DNA from 3 places in the Streptomyces sp. NPDC060002 genome. Region 1 is predicted to be linked to each of the others. Evidence: riboswitches for the same ligand, from Rfam matches in the RefSeq annotation. Region 1 holds a riboswitch; each other region holds the start of a gene.
The links. Region 1 has a riboswitch for cyclic di-AMP ahead of ACFWBD_RS23525 (transglycosylase family protein). Riboswitches for the same ligand answer to the same signal wherever they lie in the genome.
Positions count from the first base shown of each region.

Region 2: linked by a shared signal. The riboswitch ahead of ACFWBD_RS37695 (M23 family metallopeptidase) and the one ahead of ACFWBD_RS23525 (transglycosylase family protein) in region 1 are both predicted to bind cyclic di-AMP.
Region 3: linked by a shared signal. The riboswitch ahead of ACFWBD_RS14655 (M23 family metallopeptidase) and the one ahead of ACFWBD_RS23525 (transglycosylase family protein) in region 1 are both predicted to bind cyclic di-AMP.

Region 1 is NZ_JBHWUW010000027.1:61,568-67,171, forward strand. Features, by position in the region: gene eno (phosphopyruvate hydratase) at 77-1,363, opposite strand; gene ACFWBD_RS23525 (transglycosylase family protein) at 1,809-2,525, opposite strand; cyclic di-AMP (ydaO/yuaA leader) riboswitch at 2,529-2,715, opposite strand; gene ACFWBD_RS23530 (transglycosylase family protein) at 2,923-3,936, opposite strand; gene ACFWBD_RS23535 (cytochrome P450) at 4,142-5,437, opposite strand; gene ACFWBD_RS23540 (hypothetical protein) at 5,434-5,604, opposite strand, start outside.
Region 2 is NZ_JBHWUW010000075.1:20,194-25,797, reverse strand. Features, by position in the region: gene ribA (GTP cyclohydrolase II) at 1-284, opposite strand, end outside; gene ACFWBD_RS37710 (MarR family winged helix-turn-helix transcriptional regulator) at 436-951, opposite strand; gene ACFWBD_RS37705 (dihydrofolate reductase family protein) at 1,006-2,133, shown strand; tRNA gene ACFWBD_RS37700 (tRNA-Met) at 2,205-2,278, shown strand; cyclic di-AMP (ydaO/yuaA leader) riboswitch at 2,592-2,760, shown strand; gene ACFWBD_RS37695 (M23 family metallopeptidase) at 2,768-3,790, shown strand; gene ACFWBD_RS37690 (aldo/keto reductase) at 3,944-4,888, shown strand; gene ACFWBD_RS37685 (PrsW family intramembrane metalloprotease) at 4,905-5,604, opposite strand, start outside.
Region 3 is NZ_JBHWUW010000013.1:27,020-32,623, forward strand. Features, by position in the region: gene ACFWBD_RS14640 (GNAT family N-acetyltransferase) at 1-522, opposite strand, end outside; gene ACFWBD_RS14645 (HPr family phosphocarrier protein) at 703-984, shown strand; gene ACFWBD_RS14650 (GntR family transcriptional regulator) at 1,166-1,861, opposite strand; gene ACFWBD_RS14655 (M23 family metallopeptidase) at 2,050-2,805, opposite strand; cyclic di-AMP (ydaO/yuaA leader) riboswitch at 2,820-2,988, opposite strand; gene ACFWBD_RS14660 (M16 family metallopeptidase) at 3,190-4,578, opposite strand; gene ACFWBD_RS14665 (M16 family metallopeptidase) at 4,575-5,604, opposite strand, start outside.

The DNA of each region.
Region 1 (5,604 bases):
ACGGTACGGGACCGGGTACGGGGACGTACGTACGACTGGCTAGGGCTTGGCCCGGTATGGGTCAACCCACCACGGGTCAGCCCTTGAAGCGGGGGAACGCCGAGCGGCCGGCGTACACCGCGGCGTCGTCGAGGATCTCCTCGATGCGCAGCAGCTGGTTGTACTTGGCGACGCGGTCCGAGCGGGCCGGGGCGCCGGTCTTGATCTGACCGCAGTTCACCGCGACCGCGAGGTCGGCGATGGTGACGTCCTCGGTCTCGCCGGAGCGGTGGGACATCATGCACTTGAAGCCGTTGCGCTGGGCCATCTCGACGGCGTCCAGGGTCTCGGTCAGCGAACCGATCTGGTTGACCTTGACGAGCAGGGCGTTGGCGGAGCCCTCCTCGATGCCGCGGGCCAGACGCTCGGGGTTGGTGACGAAGAGGTCGTCGCCGACGATCTGGACCTTGTCGCCCAGCTTGTCGGTGATGACCTTCCAGCCGGCCCAGTCGTCCTCGTACAGCGGGTCCTCGATGGAGACGAGCGGGTACGCGGAGACGAGCTCCTCGTAGTACTCGGTCATCTCGGCGGCCGAGCGCGACTTGCCCTCGAACTCGTACTTGCCGTCCTTGTAGAACTCGGACGCGGCGACGTCGAGCGCGAGCGCGATCTGCTCGCCGGGCACGTAACCGGCCTGCTTGATGGCCTCGAGGATGAGGTCGAGCGCGGCGCGGTTGGACTCCAGGTTCGGGGCGAAGCCGCCCTCGTCGCCGAGGCCGGTGGACAGGCCCTTGGTCTTCAGCACCTTCTTGAGGGTGTGGTAGACCTCGGCGCCCCAGCGCAGGGCCTCGGAGAAGGTCTCCGCGCCGATCGGGGCGATCATGAACTCCTGGATGTCCACGTTGGAGTCGGCGTGCGAGCCGCCGTTCAGGATGTTCATCATCGGCACCGGCAGCAGGTGCGCGTTGGGGCCGCCCAGGTAGCGGAACAGCGGCAGGTCGCTGGCCTCGGAGGCGGCGTGGGCGACGGCGAGCGAGACGCCGAGGATGGCGTTGGCGCCGAGCGAGCCCTTGTTGTCGGTGGCGTCCAGGTCGAACATGGCCTGGTCGATCAGGCGCTGCTCGGTGGCGTCGTAGCCGACGAGCTCCGGGCCGATCTGCTCGATGACGGCGAGGACGGCCTTCTCGACACCCTTGCCGAGGTAGCGGTTGGGGTCACCGTCGCGGAGCTCGATGGCCTCGAAGGCACCGGTGGAGGCGCCGGACGGAACGGCGGCACGACCCGTGCTGCCGTCGTCGAGGCCGACCTCGACCTCGACCGTGGGGTTGCCTCGGGAGTCCAGGATTTCCCGGGCTACGACGACGTCGATGGACGGCACGAGCATCTCCTTCTTGGGATGTGACGCTGGTTGTGCGGGGCCCAGGGACCGTGACGATCCCTTGCTGAGCCTTGCGACTAGAGCCTAACCGCCCCGGAGCCGTCGGCAGCCGACCGACCGTCCCGTGGACAGGGAGACCGTACCTATTGTTTCCGCCCGGAACAAAGGGGGTGGCCGAGAAAGGCCGACAGGAAGTGACGAACGGGCAAAGAGAAACCCCGCTCCGGTGCGTACGGGGGAACACGCACCGGAGCGGGGAGCCCGTGGGGACGGGGGGTGACCCTCACGAGGTCTTCAGTGTGCCGACCTCGGATGTGAGGGCGCTGTGGCTTCTCTTGGGGCCAGGTGTCACTTCACGTGCCATGACACTTCAGGCCCAGTGTCACGGCATGTGAAGTTGTCACTTCAGGCGCAGTGTCACTTCAGGCGCAGTGTCACTTCAGGCGCAGTGTCACTTCAGGTGCAGCTGCTGGCCCGGGTAGATGAGGTCCGCTTCGACGACGATGTCCTTGTTCAGCTCGAACAGCTTCGCCCAGCCGCCCTTGACCTTGTGCTTCTCGGCGATGGAGCTGAGGGTGTCGCCCTTGACGACCTTGTACTCGCCGTCGCCCTTCTTGACCTTCTCGCCGGTCGGGGTGGTGACCGTCTTGGAGGCGGCCGGGCGGTCGGTCGAGCGGGAGGCGCTCTGCTCCTCGGTCGAGCGGCTGCTGGTGCCGCCGCTGTTCGACGAGCTGGAGGAACCGGAGGAGCCGGCCGAGCCGGAGCTCGAGGAGCCGGCGCTGCCGCCGTTGTAGGCGGCGCCGGACAGGCCGGTGCCGCAGACCGGCCAGGCACCCTTGCCCTGGCCCGCGAGGACCTTCTCGCCGATGGCTATCTGCTGGGACTTGGAGGCCTGGTCGGCGGTGGAGGCGTAGGCGGTGCCGCCGTACGCGGCCCAGGTGGACGCCGAGAACTGGAGGCCGCCGTAGTAGCCGTTGCCGGTGTTGATGGACCAGTTGCCGCCGGCCTCGCACTGGGCGACCGCGTCCCACTCGGAGGCGGTGGCGGCGGAGGCGCTGCCGGCCGCCATCAGCGGGGCGGCGATGGCGACACCGGTGACGCCGGCGAGCGCGGCGACGCGGGTCGCCTTGGACGGGCGGCGGTGCTTGCCCTTGGCGGAAAACAGCATGGTGGATCCCCTCACCGACGCCTGCGAGGTGAGCTGTCGGGTTCGGGCCGTGTGAGTTGCCCGGCCACGTCCTCGTCCGCCGGAGCGCTGCTCCGTGGGAGGTGTGGCTTCACCCCGAGCCGTTCCGGTCGACCGACCGGCGCGGCACTTACCTTGGGTCCCCCGCTCCTGCCTGCGGCGCTTACGCGACGACTGTTCCCGGGTCGTCGCTGGCAGGATTCGGCGTTGCGACGGCCGGGGCTCGGGTTGCCGAGCGGCCTCGACCGTAGACACGCGATCGGCGGAATTTCAAAGACGATCAGGGCTTCTGAGACTCATCCCACACTTTCACCAAAACGGACATTCGGCGCGAAGCGTGACGTGAACTCCCGCTGTTTTTCTTGGGCTTTGCGCCCTATTACACCCCTGTGTCGAGGGTCTGACCGGCGGCGATGTTGCTCGGGTCGACGCCGATGAGGTCCCTGTTCTCGGCGTAGAGGGCGCGCCATCCGCCGTCGAGGCCAAGGGAGTCGGCGATGGACGCGAGGGAGTCGCCCTCCTGGACGACATAGGTGGCCGCGGCATGCCGGCCGGCGGAGGCGGTGGTGGTGCCGTCCACGCCGGTGTCGGTCGCGCTCTTGGTCGCCGCCTCGTCGGCGGTGGCGCCACGGTGGCGGCCGGAGCCGAGGGAGCTGGTGTCGACGAGGCTCCAAGAGCCCTCATCCTGGCCGGAATTGTCCGAGTCGCCCGTTTCCGGGGTCGCCGTGGGGGAACCGTCGCCCGTCGACCCGTCACCCCGGCCGCCGGAACCGCCGGACGTGCCGGAGTCATCCGTGGCGGCGGAGGAAGAGGACGAAGGGGAGGAAGTGGACGCCGAGGGCGAACCGGAGGAATCGGCGGACGAGTCGGACGATCCCGTCGAGGAGTCACCGCTCGTCGAGGAGCCCGAGGATCCGGACAACCCCCTGGACAGGTCGGACAATCCGGAAGACCCTGATGAGTCGGACGAGTCGGACGAGTCGTCCGCCACGCCGGTGTCCACGTTCAGTGCGCCGTTCTCCTGGGTGAGCCCGGAGGTCAGCCCGCAGGTGCCCCATGCCCCGATGCCGTCGGCCGCGAGCACCTTCTGCGCCACGGCGATCTGCTGGCTGCGGCTGGCCAGGTCCGGGCTCGTCGCGTAGTCGAGGCCGCCGTACGTCTCCCAGTCCTTCTGGGTGAGGCTCAGGCCGCCGTACTCGCCGTCGCCGTCGTCGGCGCTCCACGAGGCGCCGGTCTCGCACTGCGCCACCTTGTCCCACACCGTGCCGTCGGCCGCGCTCGCGCCGGAGGCGGCGAGCAGCGGGATGGCGATGGCGGAGCCCGTCACTCCGGCCGCGACAAGGAGGGCCGGGGCCTGGCGGGGGCGACGGTGACGACCGTTCCCGGAGAGCATGCGAGGGGCCTTTCTCTGGACAGCACTGACCGGCGCGGCGGGTGAGACCGATGTTCCGCGCTGACGAGTGAACGTATCGGCAGACGATCACTTGTCACAAGTTAATGCCGCGCAGATCACGTGAAGATCACAGACTTGAGTGTTGGTCACCTTTGCTCCGCCGAACGGTCACACTCCGGCTGACATCCGGTCAGACATGGACCGCTTATGAGCCGGATTGCACCGGAGTGAACTCGACCGGCAAAGTCCGCAATCCGCGCATGATGAGCCCACCGCGCCACCTCAACTCGGCCGGATCCACGGCCAGTCGGAGGTCGGGCAGCCGGGTCAGGAGGGTGGCCAGCGCGGTCTGGCCCTCCAGCCGGGCCAGCGGGGCGCCCAGGCAGTAGTGGATGCCATGGCCGTAGCCGAGGTGCTGGTTGTCGCGGCGGGACAGGTCGAGGGTGTCGGGGTCCGAGAAGCGCGCCGGGTCACGGTCGGCCGCCGCCAGTACGACGAGGACGGGGTCGCCCGGCGCGATGTCCTGCCCGCCGACGCTCAGCGGCTCGGTCGCGAACCGCCAGGTGGCGAGCTCCACGGGGCCGTCGTAGCGCAGGAGTTCCTCGACGCCGGTTTCGAGGAGGCCGCGGTCGCCGTCGTCCTCGGTGAGCGACCGCTGGAGGCGTTCGCGCTGCTCGGGGTGGGTGAGGAGGGCGTAGGTGCCGTTGCCGATGAGATTGACGGTCGTCTCGAAGCCGGCGAACAGCAGGATGAAGGCCATGGCGGCGGCCTCGTTCTCGGTGAGGTGCTCGCCATGGTCCGAGGCGCGGATCAGACCGGAGAGGAGGTCCTCGCCGGGAGCCGGGTCGGCGGGGAGCTCCGCGCGCTTGCGGTGGATGAGCTCCAGCAGGTACCCGCGCATCTTCTTCACCGACCGCGCGACCCCGCCCCTCGGGCCCCCGCCGTGCCGGATCATCATCCCCGCCCAGTCGCGGAAGTCGTCCTGGTCCTCGCGGGGGACGCCCAGGAGGTCGCAGATCGCGTAGATGGGGAGAGGAAAGGCGAAGTCGTGGATGAGGTCGGCACCGCCCTCGGCGGCGAACCGGTCGATGAGCTGATCCGTCAGCTCCTGGACGCGCGGCGCGAACTCGGCGACCCGGCGGGGCGTGAAGGCCTTGCTGACGAGCCGTCGCAGCCGGGTGTGGTCCGGCGGGTCGATGTTGAGCAGATGCGTCATCAGCTCGGCCTTGCGCTCACCGGGGATGCCGGTCTTGCCCTTGGCGTGCGCCGGTTCGTCATGATGCGCCGGGTTCTTGGAGAGCCGCTGGTCGGCGAGGGCCTGTTTCGCGTCGCCGTACCGGGTGACCAGCCAGGCCTCGACACCACTGGGCAACACGGTGCGGTGCACGGGCGCGTGCTCGCGCAGCCAGGCGTAGGCGGGGTAGGGGTCGGTCGCGAACTCCCAGGTGAAGAGTTCGGGAGCGGTGCTGTCCGGGTTGTCTGTGTCGGGCTGCTCGGTCACTCCTTGACCGTAGCGGTGTCCTCGACGTGTTCCGCGAGGGCCTTCCGCGCGCCGGGGTGCCCCATGTCGGCGGCCTTGCGGTACCAGAGGGTGGCCTCGCTGAAGTTGCTCTGTTTGTCGAGGAGGAGGGCGAGGCGATAGGCGGCGTAGGCGTCGCCGTCGGCGCA
Region 2 (5,604 bases), on a different contig from region 1:
AGCAGGACACCGCCGGTCCCGGCTATGCGCTCGACCGCCTCGCGCAGTTGCGGCCCGCAGTCGCAGCGGGCGGAGCCGAAGACGTCACCGGTCAGGCACTCGGAGTGCAGCCGGACCAGGGGGGTGGCCCCGGGCGCCGGCTCGCCGAGGACGACGGCGATGTGTTCCTGGCCGTCGGCGAGTCCGTGGAAGGTGACCAGTTCGGCGTCGACGGAGTAGCCGTCGGGGAAGCGCAGCGGTACCCGGACGCGGGCGCGTGGGGTGGCGGAGGGGGTGTCGGGCATGCGGTCTCCCGGGTCCGGAGGACGGTGGCAAGGCGGCACCGGGCCGCTTTGTGCTTCAGATTTGAAGCAGATCCAACGAATCGAGACCCTACCCCATGCTTTAAATTTGAAGCAACGGGATTGTGGCGCGCACCTCATGCGCCCGCGGTGATCAGGTTCCCGAACAGGGCGACGAGCGGCGGCGCCACGGCAGTTCCCGCGGGGCCGCCTCGTCGCCGTCCTGGAACCCCAGCACGACCTGCGTGAAGATCTCCTCCAGCTGCCCCACCTGCTCGGGAGTGAGCCGGTCGAAGAGGGCGGAGCGGACCGTCTCGACATGGCCGGGCGCCAGGTTCTCCAAGGCCGCCATACCCTGGTCCGTCAGGGCCGCGACGGTCCCGCGCTTGTCCCAGCGGCACTCCTCCCGCCGCAGCAGTCCGTCCTTCTCCAGGCGCGTCACCGCGTACGTCAGCCTGCTGCGGGTGATCTTCAGCTGCTCCGCGAGGTCGGTCATCCGCAGCCGCCGCTCCGGTGTCTCGGAGAGGTTGGCGAGGATGGAGTAGTACAGATGAGGCAGGCCGGCCTCCTGCTGGAGCTGCCGGTCGATCGCGTCCTCCAGCAGGAGGTAGCCGGCGACGTAGGCGCGCCAGGCGCGCTGCTCCTCAGGGGACAGCCAGCGAGTCGTCATACAGCCAGTGTAGGTTTGTTTCAAACTTGAACCAAGACCCGGGGAGCCGCGTCGATGCCGTACCCGTACGTCCTGCTGTCCGCCGCCGTGTCCCTCGACGGCTACCTGGACGACACCACGCCCGAGCGCCTGCTCCTGTCCGGCCGCGCCGACTTCGACCGCGTCGACGAGGTACGAGCCTCCGTCGACGCCATCCTCATCGGCGCCGGCACCATCCGCGCCGACAATCCCCGGCTCCTCGTGAACTCCCCCGAGCGCCGCGCCGCCCGGGTGGCCGCCGGCCGGCCGCCGTACCCCCTCAAGGTCACCGTCAGCGGCTCCGGCGACCTCGACCCGGCGGCGAACTTCTGGCACACGGGCGGCGAGAAGGTCGTGTACACGACGGAGAAGGGCGCCGCACGGGTCCGCGCCCTCGGCATCGCCGCGGACGCCGTCCCGCTCGGCCCCGAACTGGACTGGCGCCGTCTCCTCGAACACCTCCACGACGAGCGCGGGGTACGGCGCCTCATGGTCGAGGGCGGCGGAACGATCCACACCCAGCTGCTCCGGCAGGGCCTCGCCGACGAACTCCAGCTGGTCCTCGCCCCGCTCTTCGTGGGCGACCCGGCCGCGCCCCGCCTCTTCGGACCCGGCGGCTACCAGGGCGGACGCCTGCGCCTGGTGGAGAGCCGGCGCATCGAGGACGTCGTCCTGAACCGCTACGAGCCCACCGCCCCCGGCGCCGGACCGCTGCCCGCCGCAGCCGACAGGCACTGGCTGGCCCTCGCCTGCGAACTCGCGGCCGACTGTCCGCCGTCGGAGACCGCCTTCAGTGTCGGTGCGGTGATCGTGGCCGCCGACGGCACGGAGCTGGCCCGAGGCCACTCCCGCGAGGCCGGCGACCCGGTCGTGCACGCCGAGGAGGCGGCCCTCGCGAAGCTCGACCCCGCCGACCCCCGGCTGTCCGCGGCCACCGTCTACAGCAGCCTCGAACCCTGCGCCCGCCGCTCCTCCCGCCCGGCCCCCTGCGCCCGCCTCATCCTCGACGCGGGGCTGCGCAGGGTGGTCACGGCCTGGCGCGAGCCGGACACGTTCGTCACGGAGGCGGACGGGACCGGTCTGCTCACGGCCCAGGGCGTCGACGTCCTCGTGCTCCCGGAGCACGAGGAGCGGGCGAAGGAGCCGAACCGCCACCTCCTCTGAGGCCGCCGGGGCCCCGTGGATCAACCGATGTGCTTTCTGCCCCGCTGATGGCGTACAGTTGTGTTCATCGCCGCGGGGTGGAGCAGCTCGGTAGCTCGCTGGGCTCATAACCCAGAGGTCGCAGGTTCAAATCCTGTCCCCGCTACTGATGAACCGAAGGCCGGAATCCGAAAGGGCTCCGGCCTTCGGTCTTTTCGTCGACCGCTCCCTCACTCTTGGTGACCGGACGACCGCCCTGCGCATAACGACTGGGTCACCATCAAAACTTCCGTGACTGATGAAGCGTTTCCGGGGAATGTCGAGGCGCGGTCAACTCGCCCGTTTTTCACCGCTGCTGGCCCAAAAGTCCAGGCCGGAAATGTTGTTGATCAAGAGGAACAGCTTGGAAACCCACCCCCGGGTCTATTAACGTTCGATAACGCAGCGCGGTCGTCCCAGCCGGCACCAGAGTCGGCTCCGTGCGGCACGTGCCGAATCCCGCAAGGGAACCGGGGAACCACCACCTTGGGGTGAATCACGCGGAAGCCTTCGTGAACTCGCAGAGTCCACGACCGGTATACGCGCGTAGGAGACCTTCCCGCTCCGAACCCGTCAGCTAACCCGGTAGGCGACGGAAGGAAAGGAGTGCGCCCGCGTGGCGTCCAACCCGCCTGCCCCCGAGGCCCCTTACGCCCCCAGCCAGCGGTCCACCGAGACCTTCGGCTACGGCGGCTACCGCACCGACGAGGGCCCTTGGGAGGAGTGGAACCCCACCGCGGAGTCCACTCGCCCGGTACGCGGCAAGCACCGCGTCGCCAAGCAGCGCGGCGGCGGATTCGCCCGCAGCTCCACCGTCCTCGGCGTCGGCGTCATAGCCGCCGTCAGCGCGGGTGGCATGGCCAGCGCCAACACCGGCAAGGCGCCCGTCTCGATCTCGATGCCGGACCTGCCCAACGTGGGTTCGCTCATCTCCGACGACGAGCCCGCCCCGGAAACCGCCCCGGCCCTCGCCGGCTTCGGCTCCGAAGCCGCCGTGGACACCGAGGAGAACGCAGCCGACGCCGGCGAGGCACTGCGCAGCCGGATCATGGCGCAGGCCGAGTCACAGCAGTCGCAGGTCGAGGTCAAGGCCCTCGCCGCCGCGGCCAAGGCCGAGTCCGACGCCGCCGCCAAGGCCGAGAAGGAGGCGGAGGCCAAGGCCGCCGCCGCCAAGAAGAAGGCCGCCGAGGAAGCCGCCGCGAAGGCCGAGGCCGCGCGCCTGGCCGAGCTGGCCAAGCAGTACACGCTGCCGACCTCCTCGTACACCATCACCTCGACCTTCGGCCAGGCCGGTGCCCTCTGGTCCTCCGGCTACCACACGGGTCTGGACTTCGCCGCGCCGACGGGCACGCTCATCAAGGCCGTCCACAGCGGCACCATCACCGAGGCCGGCTGGGCCGGTTCCTACGGCTACCGCACCATCCTGACTCTGGACGACGGCACCGAGCTGTGGTTCTGCCACCAGTCGTCGATCAGCGTCAGTGTCGGCCAGAAGGTCGCCACCGGTGATGTGATCGGCCGCGTGGGCGCGACCGGGAACGTCACCGGGGCCCACCTCCACCTCGAGGTCCACCCGAACGGCAGCGCCGACGGCATCGACCCGGCGGCCTGGCTGCGCGGCAAGGGCCTCAACCCCTGACCGGTTCCTCTCCCGAGGACACCCTGATCCACCCCGGCAGCCCCGACGCCCTCCGCGTCGGGGCTGCCGTCCGTGCCGTCCACAGGCGCCGTTCACATGTTCTTCGCGTCACGCCCGGAATGGGCGGGCCGTCGGCGCCCGTTGAGACGAAGCATGACTTCTCTTCGCAAGCTCGGCTCCTCCGACCTCGAGGTCTTCCCGCTCTCCCTCGGCGGCAACGTCTTCGGCTGGACCGCCGACGAGACGGCCTCCTTCGCCGTACTCGACGCCTACGCGGCCGCGGGCGGCAACTTCGTCGACACCGCCGACTCCTACACGGCGTGGATCGAGGGAAACAGCGGTGGTGAGTCCGAGACCATCATCGGCAGGTGGGTGAAGGCCCGGGGCAACCGCGACGACGTCGTGATCGCCACCAAGGTGAGCCAGCACCCCGAGTTCCCCGGTCTGACCGCCGACAACATCAAGGCCGCCGCCGACGCCTCGCTCCGCCGTCTGGGCACCGACCACATCGACCTCTACTACACGCACTTCGACAAGCCCGAGGTGCCCGTCGAGGAGATCATCGGCGCGCTCGACGAGCTGGTGCGGGCGGGCAAGGTGCGGCACATCGCCGCCTCCAACATCTCGCCCGAGCGGCTCCGGGAGTCCCTGGAGTTCTCCGACCGCGAGGGCCTGGCCCGGTACGTCGCCCTCCAGCCCCACTACAACCTGGTCTCCCGCGACACCTACGAGGGCGGCCTCCAGGACCTCGCCGCCCGCTTCGGCCTCGCCGCCGTCCCGTACTTCGCGCTCGCCGCCGGCTTCCTCACCGGCAAGTACCGGCCCGGCACGACCGTGCAGAGCGCCCGCGCGGCCGGCGCCGCCAAGCACCTCGACACGGAGCGGGGCCGCGACGTCCTCACCGCCCTGGACGAGATCGCCCAGGCCCACGGCGCCGAGATCCCCACGGTCGCCCTGGCGTGGCTCGCCGCGCAGCCGACGGTGGCCGCGCCGATCGCCTCCGCGCGGACGGTCGAGCAGCTTCCGGCGCTGCTGGGGGTGGCACGGCTGGAGCTGACGGCGGAGGAGCTCGCCCGGCTGACCCGGGCCTCGGCCTGACCTGCCTCGGCCCGGCCTACTGGCGCGGGTGGGGAGCGGGGTACGGCCCTGCCGGATACCCGTTCTGGGGGCCGTTCCCGTGGCCGTGTGCTGCGGGGTGCCCGTAGCCGTACCCGTATCCGTACGACGGCCCCGGCGGACTCCCGTACACCGTCGGATTCCCGTACATGGGCGGACTTCCGTACACCGGCGCCGACGGGTGCCCGAATCCGGCGGTGTGGCCCTGGCCGTGGGCCGGACCCCGGCCGTACCCGTACACCCCGTACACCGGCCAGGGCGGCGCGGCCACCCGTACCGGCGGGGCCGTCATCCGGGCCGCGTGGTCCAGCGCGGGCCGGGCGACGTCCTTGCGCCTCCACAGTTCGTTGAGCAACTCCCGCTCGCGTACGAGGAAGTCGGCGCCGGCCCGGCCTCGCCGGCCGCGGTGCCGCAGGAACGCGAGGGACGTCGCGTACGCCTCGTACCGCGCCACCTCCCGCGCCGCCGGCTTGCCGAGGTGGCGGCCGGCGTACTCCCGGGCCAGCCGCCGGGCCCGCATGGAGCCGAGCGCGAACGGCTCGGCCGGGGTGAGCCAGCCGGCGGCCGCGTAGGCGGGCAGCTCCTCGCGTACGGTGCGCAGCTCGCGTTGCCGCGTCCACACCACCAGCCAGGTCAGCAGCCCGAACGCGGGCACCATGAACGCCGCGTACACCGCGAAGAAGCCGAACTCGCCGAAC
Region 3 (5,604 bases), on a different contig from region 1:
CTCGAAGCTGCGCTTCTGGGTGTAACCGGCGTCCGTGAACACCTTGATCATCTTGGTGTTGGCGGGGAGGACCTCGGCCGCGAAGCGGCGGATGTCGCGCTCGCGTGCCACGGCCGCGATGTGCTCGAGCAGCGCGGAGGCGACGCCCCTGCCCTGGTGGGCGTCCTGCACGAGGAACGCGACCTCGGCCTCGTCGGCCGGCGCCGAGGCCGCCATGCCGTCGGCACCAATGCGGTCATAGCGTACGGTGGCGATGAACTCGCCGCCGACCGTGGCCGCGAGTCCCACCCGGTCCACAAAGTCGTGGTGCGTGAAGCGGTGGACGTCCTTGTCGGACAGGCGCGGGTAGGGCGCGAAGAAGCGGTAGTACTTCGACTCGTCCGAAACCTGCTCGTAGAAGCTGACCAGGCGCTCGGCGTCATCGATGGTGATGGGGCGGATGCGCGCGGTGCCGCCGTCGCGCAGCACCACGTCGGCCTCCCAGTGGGCGGGGTACTCGTGCCGGTCCGACGCGCTCTGCATGGGGCCCACAGTACGGCTCGCGTACGACAACGGCGCGAGGCAGTCTGTGGAGGACGCACGTCGGATCGAGGCCGCGATCCGACGTCCACGTCGGGAGGGAACCCCACACGACCCCTCCCTCACTCGCTTCACGTGTGGAACACTGGTCTAGACAACCTGAACACTGAAGGGCAGCATCACATGGCTGAGCGCCGCGTCAACGTCGGCTGGGCCGAGGGCCTTCACGCCCGCCCCGCTTCCATCTTCGTCCGGGCCGCCACGGCCGCAGGTATCCCGGTGACGATCGCCAAGGCCGACGGCAACCCCGTCAACGCGGCCTCCATGCTGGCCGTTCTCGGCCTGGGCGCCCAGGGCGGCGAGGAGATCGTCCTCGCCTCCGAGGCCGACGGCGCCGACGCCGCCCTCGACCGGCTCGCGAAGCTGGTCGCCGAGGGTCTCGAGGAGCTCCCCGAGACCGTCTGAGCGTGCGCACCCCTTAACGGGTCGCCCAATTGACGGTTGCGGTGTTCGCCACTTGAAAGGCGCCGTCCCGCTGACCCCGAAGGGCTCGTCCGAATTATCGGGCGAGCCCTTCGCATTTCCCGTCACGGGCAGCAGAAATAATCCCCCGCGAATTATCCCCTCTTTGTATACGGCCCCCGTGTTAATGCCGCAGACCCGTCATGTTTACGGGAGGTTGCGAAGTTCTCACACGGTCGGCGCGCTCGGGGTTGCCGGGAAAGCGCAGCCGGTGCGCGGTCGTCGCGCGCTCGGTGTGCAGCGCCGTGATCGCCCGCGCGCGCTCGCCGTCGCCGCGCGCCACCGCGTCCACGATCGCGCCGTGCTCCGCCCATGACTCCACGGGGCTGGCCGGCGCCTCCACCGCGTACATCCAGGCGATCTTGTGGCGGAGCTGAGTGAGCATCGACGTCAGGGCATGGCTTCCGGAGGACTGGGCGAGGGTCTCGTGGAACCAGCTCCCCAGGGAGCGCAGATCCTCGCTGTTGCCCCGCCTGGCCCGCTCCTGGCCCAGCCGGACGAGTCCGCGCAGCACCTTCAGATGGGCCTCGGTGCGCCGCTGGGCGGCCCGTGAGGCGCCGAGCGGCTCCAGCAGCATGCGCATCTCCAACAGGTCCGCCGCCTCCTGCTCGGTCGGCTCCGCGACGCACGCGCCCGCGTGCCGCCGCGTGACGACGAAGCCCTCGGCCTCCAGCGTGCGCAGCGCCTCTCGGACCGGGACGCGGGAAACGCCGTAGCGGCGGGCGAGGAGCTCCTCGGTGAGGCGGCTGCCGCGCTCGTAGACACCCGCGACGATGTCGTCCCGAATGGCCGTGCACACCGAGTGCGCCGGAATACGCATGACGGACCTCCGCCTTAATCCCCGTGAAACGTCGACGATTGACGTGTGTTCCGTGACTCTATTGCAATGAGCGGGAATTTCCGATGGCGGGCCGGAATCCAGGGATATTTTTTGGACAGCAGGGCCTCGGAAACAGCGAAAGCCCCGGCCGCAAGGGCCGGGGCAAGACGATCTGTCGCCGTGAGTCGTCAGACGTTCACGCCGTGGTTGCGGAGGTAGGCGACCGGGTCGATGTCCGAGCCGTACTCCGCGGTGGTGCGGGCCTCGAAGTGCAGATGCGCGCCGGTGACGTTGCCGGTGGCGCCGGACAGGCCGATCCGCTCGCCCGGGGTGACCGTCTGGCCCACCGACACCGCGAGGGACGACAGGTGACCGTACTGGGTGTAGGTCCCGTCGTTCATCTTGATCACGATCTGGTTGCCGTAGGACCCGCCCCAGCCGGCCTCGACCACGGTGCCGGAGCCGACCGAGTGCACGGAGGTACCGCTCGCGGCGTGGAAGTCGACGCCGGTGTGGCTGCCGGAGGACCACAGCGAGCTGCTGGCCTGGTAACTGGTGGAGACGTAGGAACCGGTGATCGGCAGCACGAAGGTGTTGAGGCGCTTGCGCTCGGCCTCGCGGGCGGCACGCACGCGTGCCTCGCGCTCCTCCACGGCCTTCTTGGCGGCGGCCTGACGGGCGGCCTCCTCGAAGGCGGCCTGCTTCTGCCGGGCGACCTGGTCGTCGACCTGCTCCGCGACGGACTCGGCTGCGGACTCGCCGGCGGTCACGACGGGGATCAGCCCGGTCTGCTCGGGGGTGGGCTCGGCGGCGAAGGCCGGGGTGGAGGCGACGGTGGCCATGACACCGGTGGTGGTGAGCGCCGCGATGCCCGCCGCGCGAACGCTGCTGCGCTGCATCCGGCTGGGCCGACGGTGCTTCCCGGGGGCGCTGGTGAACGCCATGAAGTCGGGGGTGTCCTTTCCTTCCCTCTCGCCTACCGGGTTAGCTGACGGGTTCGGAGCAGGAAGGTCTCCTACGGACCCCCTCGCGTTCACGCGCGGGCGTCCGATTCACCCCAGGGACTTCACAATTGGGTCCCCGGCTCCCCTGGCTCGCGCCGTACGGGGACTCGGCGATGACTGTCCGGTGCCGCGGCTGCGGCGCACTGCCTGACGAACAGCCCGGATGACGCTAAGCGGCGGGGTTTCAATCCTCAAACGGATCCCGGTTTTTGTAGCGCATCCCACAGGGCAGACAGGCAACCTCCGCATCAATTCGGACATGGGGAGGCCCTGGTGACGCTTTCGTCGACCAGGGCCCCCGCACGCGTGTGCCGTTGCCGGGACCTACTCCGCGGACACGACCTTCACCTCGCCGATGCCGAGGGCCTCGACCGGCTCCTTGATCTGGGCCGCGTCCCCCACGAGAACGGTCACCAGCCGGTCCACCGGGAAGGCGTTCACGGCCGCCGCGGTGGCCTCCACCGTGCCGGTCGCGGCGAGCTGCTGGTACAGCGTGGCCTGGAAGTCGTCGGGCAGGTGCTGCTCGACCTGGTCGGCCAGCGTGCCGGCGACGGCCGCGGCGGTCTCGAACTTCAGCGGCGCCACACCGACCAGGTTCTGCACGGCGATGTCCCGCTCGGCGTCGGTCAGCCCCTCTGCGGCGAGGGTGCGCAGCACCTTCCACAGGTCGTCCAGAGCGGGACCGGTGTTCGGGGTGTCGATGGACCCGCTGATGGCGAGCATCGCGGCGCCCGAGCCGTCGGGGGCGGACCGCAGGACCTGCCCGAACGCGCGGACACCGTAGGTGTAGCCCTTCTCCTCCCGCAGGACACGGTCCAGCCGGGAGGTGAGGGTGCCACCGAGGCAGTACGTGCCGAGCACCTGCGCGGGCCACACACGGTCGTGCCGGTCGGCGCCGATCCGGCCGATCAGCAACTGCGTCTGGACGGCGCCGGGACGGTCCACGATGACGACGCGGCCGGTGTCGTCGGCGGTCACCGGCGGCACGGGCCGCGGCTGGGCCGAGGAGCCCGTCCAGGCGCCCAGGGTGTCGCCGAGGAGCGCCTCCAGGTCGACGCCGGTGAGGTCGCCGACGACCACGGCGGTGGCCGTGGCGGGACGGACGTGCTTCTCGTAGAAGGCGCGTACGGCAGCGGAGTCGATCTTCTCGACCGTCTCCGCGGTGCCCTGGCGTGGGCGCGACATCCGCGCGGTGGCCGGGAACAGCTCCTTGGAGAGCTCCTTGGCGGCGCGCCGGGAGGGGTTGGCCAGCTCGTGCGGGATCTCGTCCAGGCGGTTGCGGACGAGGCGCTCGACCTCGCTGTCGGCGAACGCGGGGGCCCTCAGGGCGTCGGCGAGCAGACCGAGGCCCTTGGACAGGCGCGAGGCCGGCACTTCGAGGCTCAGCCGGACGCCGGGGTGATCGGCGTGCGCGTCCAGGGTGGCGCCGGAGCGCTCCAGTTCGGCGGCGAACTCCTCGGCGGAGTGCTTGTCGGTGCCCTCGGAGAAGGCACGCGCCATGATCGTGGCGACGCCGTCGAGGTCGGCCGGTTCGGCGTCCAGGGGTGCGTCGAGGAGGATCTCGACGGCGACGACCTGCTGGCCGGGACGGTGGCAGTGCAGCACGGTCAGGCCGTTGGCCAGCGCGGTGCGCTCGGGCGCCGGGAACGCCCACGGCTTGGCCTCGCCCGCCCGGGGCTGGGGGTGGAAGTCCATCGTGGCGAGCTCGGTCACCGGGCCGCCTCCTCGTTCTCGTCCTGGTCGGCGGGGGCTTCGGCGGCGGTCGGCTCGTAGACGAGCACCGCGCGGTTGTCGGGGCGCAGGCGGGCCTTGGCGATCTCCTGCACCTCCTCCGGCGTCACGTCCAGCACGCGCTGCACGGCGGTGAGGGCGAGCTGCGGGTCACCGAACAGCACGGCGAACCGGCACAGTTCGTCGGCGCGGCCGGCGACCGTGCCGAGCCGGTCGAGCCACTCACGCTCCAACTGCGCCTGGGCCCGCTCCATTTCCTCGGCCGTGGGGCCCTCCTCGGCGAACCGGGCGAGCTCCTCGTCGATGGCCGTCTCGATGACGGGCACCTCGACGTCGCCGGACGTCTTCACGTCCAGCCAGCCCAGGGAGGGCGCTCCGGCGAGCCGCAGCAGGCCGAAGCCGGCGGCGACGGCCGTACGGTCGCGGCGCACCAGCCGGTTGTAGAGGCGGGAGGACTCGCCGCCGCCGAGGACGGTGAGCGCCAGGTCGGCGGCGTCGCACGCACGCGTGCCGTCCTCGGGCAGCCGGTAGGCGGCCATCAGCGCACGGGCCGGCACCTCCTCCTCGACGATCTCGCGCAGCTGTTCGCCGATGACCTCGGGCAGTCCGCCGTCACGGGGCGCGGGCTTGCCGTCGTGGCCGGGGATCGAGCCGAAGTACTTCTCGACCCAGGCGAGGGTCTGCTCCGGGTCGATGTCGCCGACCACGGAAAGGACCGCGTTGTTGGGCGCGTAGTACGTGCGGAAGAACGCGCGCGCGTCCTCCAGGGTCGCCGCGTCCAGGTCGGCCATCGAGCCGATCGGCGTGTGGTGGTAGGGGTGGCCGTCCGGGTAGGCGAGGGCGGTCAGCTTCTCGAAGGCCGTCCCGTAGGGGACGTTGTCGTAGCGCTGGCGGCGCTCGTTCTTGACGACGTCGCGCTGGTTCTCCATCGACTCGTCGTCCAGCGCGGTGAGCAGCGAGCCCATGCGGTCGGCCTCCAGCCAGAGGGCGAGCTCCAGCTGGTGGGTG